2 regions of the Halobacillus salinarum genome follow, and region 2 is predicted to be linked to the other one. Evidence: a T-box and tRNA genes for the amino acid it is inferred to sense, from the RefSeq annotation. Region 2 holds a T-box; the other holds one or more tRNA genes.

Region 1 (2,455 bases), 910 kb from region 2:
TTCGCACCTCAGCGTCAGAGACAGACCAGAGAGTCGCCTTCGCCACTGGTGTTCCTCCACATATCTACGCATTTCACCGCTACACGTGGAATTCCACTCTCCTCTTCTGTCCTCAAGTTCCCCAGTTTCCAATGACCCTCCACGGTTGAGCCGTGGGCTTTCACATCAGACTTAAGAAACCACCTGCGTGCCCTTTACGCCCAATAATTCCGGACAACGCTTGCCCCCTACGTATTACCGCGGCTGCTGGCACGTAGTTAGCCGGGGCTTCCTCGTTAGGTACCGTCAAGGTACCGCTCTATTCGCACGGTACTTGTTCTTCCCTAACAACAGAACTTTACGATCCGAAAACCTTCATCGTTCACGCGGCGTTGCTCCGTCAGACTTGCGTCCATTGCGGAAGATTCCCTACTGCTGCCTCCCGTAGGAGTCTGGGCCGTGTCTCAGTCCCAGTGTGGCCGATCACCCTCTCAGGTCGGCTACGCATCGTCGCCTTGGTGAGCCGTTACCTCACCAACTAGCTAATGCGCCGCGGGCCCATCTGTAAGCGATAGCGAGAAGCCATCTTTTAACCATCCTTCATGCGAAGGTTGGTGTTACCCGGCATTAGCCCCGGTTTCCCGGGTTATTCCGGTCTTACAGGCAGGTTGCCCACGTGTTACTCACCCGTCCGCCGCTCGTTCCACGAGCGTCACCTCCGAAGAGGATCCGCTCGCTTCCCGCGCTCGACTTGCATGTATTAGGCACGCCGCCAGCGTTCGTCCTGAGCCAGGATCAAACTCTCCAAAAAAATTGAAAAGCTGTGCGCTTTTGACAGCGCTTGCCTTCAACACCGTTGAAGGTCCTAAAGCTCGTGTGCACATCGTGTGTGCTTTGTTTGAATTCCTTCTATATGATAGAAAGAATGAATTGACGTACTGGTTGGTTCGTTCAGTTTTCAAAGATCAAATTAATCATGGTGGAGCCTAGCGGGATCGAACCGCTGACCTCCTGCGTGCAAAGCAGGCGCTCTCCCAGCTGAGCTAAGGCCCCAATAAATATAAAGTAAAATGGTCGGGAAGACAGGATTCGAACCTGCGACCCCTTGGTCCCAAACCAAGTGCTCTACCAAGCTGAGCTACTTCCCGTAATGGCGCGCCCGAGAGGAGTCGAACCCCTAACCTTCTGATCCGTAGTCAGACGCTCTATCCAATTGAGCTACGGGCGCAAAAAACTATATGGTGCCGAGGGCCGGACTCGAACCGGCACGGTGGAAACCCACCGCAGGATTTTAAGTCCTGTGCGTCTGCCAATTCCGCCACCCCGGCACGGCAAATAAGGTTCTCACTGATTGATCTATGGAGCGGAAGACGGGATTCGAACCCGCGACCCCCACCTTGGCAAGGTGGTGTTCTACCACTGAACTACTTCCGCATAAGTATAAGTGCGGGTGGAGGGACTTGAACCCCCACGCCGTGAAGCACTAGATCCTAAATCTAGCGTGTCTGCCAATTCCACCACACCCGCAAGTAACTGGTGAGCCATGGAGGATTCGAACCTCCGACCCTCTGATTAAAAGTCAGATGCTCTACCAACTGAGCTAATGGCTCAAAAAATATGTTTCACTCACAAAAAACGAATTCACTCAATAAGATGGTGCCGGCCAGAGGACTTGAACCCCCAACCTACTGATTACAAATCAGTTGCTCTGCCAGTTGAGCTAGGCCGGCTGGTTATTGAATGAAAATGGTGGAGGATGCAGGGCTCGAACCTGCGACCCCTTGCTTGTAAGGCAAGTGCTCTCCCAGCTGAGCTAATCCTCCGGATTATGTAAAGGTTTGGCAGCGTCCTACTCTCACGGGGATCGACCCGACTACCATCGGCGCTGAAGAGCTTAACTGCTGTGTTCGGCATGGGAACAGGTGTGACCTCTTCGCCGTTACTACCAAACCTTTATTTTTAAGGACAAGATATATTATATGACCCCGTTGAATAAATTTCAAGGGTTTTTTTAATAAATCTTCAAAACTGGATAAGTGCACATTCAAACGAACTCGAAACATCATAGTTGTATGTCTAGCTTCCGCTTTTCAATTTAGATAAGTCATCGATCGATTAGTATCCGTCAGCTGCACGTGTCACCACGCGTCCACCTCGGACCTATCTACCTCATCGTCTCTGAGGGATCTTATTACCTTAGAGGTAAGGGAAATCTCATCTCAAGGGGGCTTCATGCTTAGATGCTTTCAGCACTTATCCCGTCCACACGTAGCTACCCAGCGATGCTCCTGGCGGAACAACTGGTACACCAGCGGTGTGTCCATCCCGGTCCTCTCGTACTAAGGACAGCTCCTTTCAGATTTCCAACGCCCACGACGGATAGGGACCGAACTGTCTCACGACGTTCTGAACCCAGCTCGCGTACCGCTTTAATGGGCGAACAGCCCAACCCTTGGGACCGACTACAGCCCCAGGA
Region 2 (2,455 bases):
CTGGAAGATGAGTCGTCGACGGGAGCAGCCGCGCTTGAAGAAGAAGCTGTGACTCCGGCTGTACGTATGGAAAACAGCCGAATTTTATCAGGAATTACAGCCTTATTAGGGATTTCGTTTCTCATCTATTATTTCATGACCACGGGATTTAAATTGAACTTGAATATCGTCAATTTCGCTTTTCTATTTCTCGGCATTCTTTTTCACGGAACCCCAAGGAATTTCCTGAATTCTGTGACGGACGCGGTCAAAGGGGCGAGCGGGATTATTATTCAATTTCCTTTCTATGCAGGGATTATGGGAATGATGGTTTCTTCCGGTCTCGCTGCGATGATGTCAGAAGGGTTTGCGTCGATTTCCACCGATTTCACTTTTCCATTCTTTGCTTTTCTCAGCGCTGGAATCGTAAACTTTTTTGTACCCTCCGGCGGGGGACAGTGGGCGGTCCAGGCACCGGTCATGATTGAGGCGGCGCAGCAGTTAGGCGTCTCGATACCGAAAACCGCCATGGCTGTCGCCTGGGGAGATGCGTGGACGAACTTAATCCAGCCTTTTTGGGCCCTTCCTGCACTTGCGATCGCAGGATTAAAGGCCAAAGACATTATGGGCTTCTGTTTAATTGTTCTTTTTGTAAGCGGTGTCATCATCTCGCTTGGCTTGCTGTTTTTATAAGAAGTCACAGCGAGTGAAACTGTCCATTAATGAGCAGCGGCTGACGTAATTTTAGAAATAGGAAATGTTGGCCATAATGAGGAAACATACAGAAGTTAAGTCTTCCAGCTGACTAAGGGTGGAAGACTTGATTTTAGAGTACAGGAGAAAAGGATTTTGAGTCAGGAAAAAATGCACATACACCTTGCTTCTGAAATAGATTATGTATAAAATAAGTTCAACTTAACAATCGCATCTGCCTTGATCAGGAATAGTAACTTGGATTCCACTTTTACAGAGAGGGAATATTTGCTGAAAAGTTCCCATTGAATGAACAAGTGAACCTGCCTGGGAGTTCTGTATTCAATATACAGCGGTCGATACCGTTATCATAGGAAGTGTAAAGCTGTGCTTTAAATTAGGGTGGTACCACCAGGAATGGTCCCTAACTTAAAGGACAGCTTTTGTAATTTTTCAAGGAGGGGATCTACGATGGCTAAAGAATTTGTGGAAAAAATAACGAGCATGGATGATGATTTTGCCCAGTGGTACACAGATATCGTAACAAAAGCCAAGCTTGCTGATTATTCCAGTGTGCGGGGGAGTATGATCATTCATCCGTATGGATACAAAATATGGGAGAACATCAGGGATGAGCTGGATAGGAAAATTAAACAAACCGGTCATGAGAATGTTTACATGCCGCTGCTTATTCCAGAGAGTCTGCTGCAAAAGGAAAAAGATCACATCGCAGGGTTTGCTCCTGAAGTTGCGTGGGTGACTCATGGAGGCGAAGAGGAGCTGCAGGAGAGGCTCTGTATCAGACCAACCTCTGAAGTTCTGTTTGGAGAATATTATAAAAATGTCATCCACTCTTACAGGGATCTGCCTAAGTTGTATAACCAATGGTCCAACGTAGTCAGATGGGAAAAGACGACTCGTCCATTTTTAAGAACACTCGAGTTTTTATGGCAGGAGGGCCACACCTGTCATGAAACGGAAGAAGAAGCGGTGGAAGAGACGGAAAAAATGCTCAATGTCTATGCGTCTCTTTGCGAAGACTTACTGGCTATTCCAGTGATTAAAGGGAAGAAAACAGAGAAGGAAAAATTCGCAGGAGCTACGTTCACCTACACGGTTGAGAGCTTAATGCATGATGGCAAAGCCTTGCAAACCGCTACCTCACACTTCCTGGGAGACGGGTTTGCGAAAGCTTTTGGCATTGAATTTTTAAACAGGGATGGCAATTTACAAACCGTACAGCAGACGTCGTGGGGATTCACCACAAGGATCATCGGAGCGATGATCATGGTCCACAGCGACAACAGAGGGCTGGTATTACCACCAAAAGCAGCTCCAACCCAAGTGATGATTGTGCCGATCGCAAGTCATAAGGAAGGCGTGTTGGATCATGCTTATGAAATTAAAAACAGCTTGAAAGATTCAGTGAGAGTAGAGATTGATGCAAGTGATAAAAAGCCTGGCTGGAAATTTAATGAGTACGAAATGCAAGGGGTGCCACTCAGGTTAGAGGTGGGACCAAGAGATATCGAAAAGGAACAGGTCATGTTCGTGCGGCGTGATACGGGTGAGAAACGACAAGTATCTGTTCACGATTTAAAATCGGAAGTTGAAAAGCTGCTGGCCGACATCCACGACGAGCTTTACAAAAAAGCAAGCCTCTATCTCAAAGAGAAGACGTTAATAGCCTTTACATTAGCAGACATGGAAAACTTCCTGCGGGAAGATAACTATTTGATCCAAGCGATGTGGTGCGGAAATAAAGACTGTGAAAACGAGATCA

The links. The T-box of region 2 lies ahead of proS (proline--tRNA ligase). A T-box ahead of a tRNA ligase gene usually reads a tRNA of that ligase, here a tRNA-Pro.
Region 1: it has a tRNA-Pro gene. The T-box ahead of proS (proline--tRNA ligase) is inferred to sense a tRNA for this amino acid. The anticodon was not compared.

What each region holds. Positions count from the first base shown of each region.
Region 1 is NZ_CP095073.1:234,701-237,155, forward strand. Features, by position in the region: rRNA gene MUN89_RS01320 (16S ribosomal RNA) at 1-790, opposite strand, end outside; tRNA gene MUN89_RS01325 (tRNA-Ala) at 957-1,032, opposite strand; tRNA gene MUN89_RS01330 (tRNA-Pro) at 1,051-1,127, opposite strand; tRNA gene MUN89_RS01335 (tRNA-Arg) at 1,131-1,207, opposite strand; tRNA gene MUN89_RS01340 (tRNA-Leu) at 1,219-1,307, opposite strand; tRNA gene MUN89_RS01345 (tRNA-Gly) at 1,339-1,413, opposite strand; tRNA gene MUN89_RS01350 (tRNA-Leu) at 1,425-1,506, opposite strand; tRNA gene MUN89_RS01355 (tRNA-Lys) at 1,514-1,589, opposite strand; tRNA gene MUN89_RS01360 (tRNA-Thr) at 1,634-1,709, opposite strand; tRNA gene MUN89_RS01365 (tRNA-Val) at 1,727-1,802, opposite strand; rRNA gene rrf (5S ribosomal RNA) at 1,816-1,929, opposite strand; rRNA gene MUN89_RS01375 (23S ribosomal RNA) at 2,075-2,455, opposite strand, start outside.
Region 2 is NZ_CP095073.1:1,141,026-1,143,480, forward strand. Features, by position in the region: gene MUN89_RS05880 (short-chain fatty acid transporter) at 1-672, shown strand, start outside; T-box leader at 904-1,101, shown strand; gene proS (proline--tRNA ligase) at 1,144-2,455, shown strand, end outside.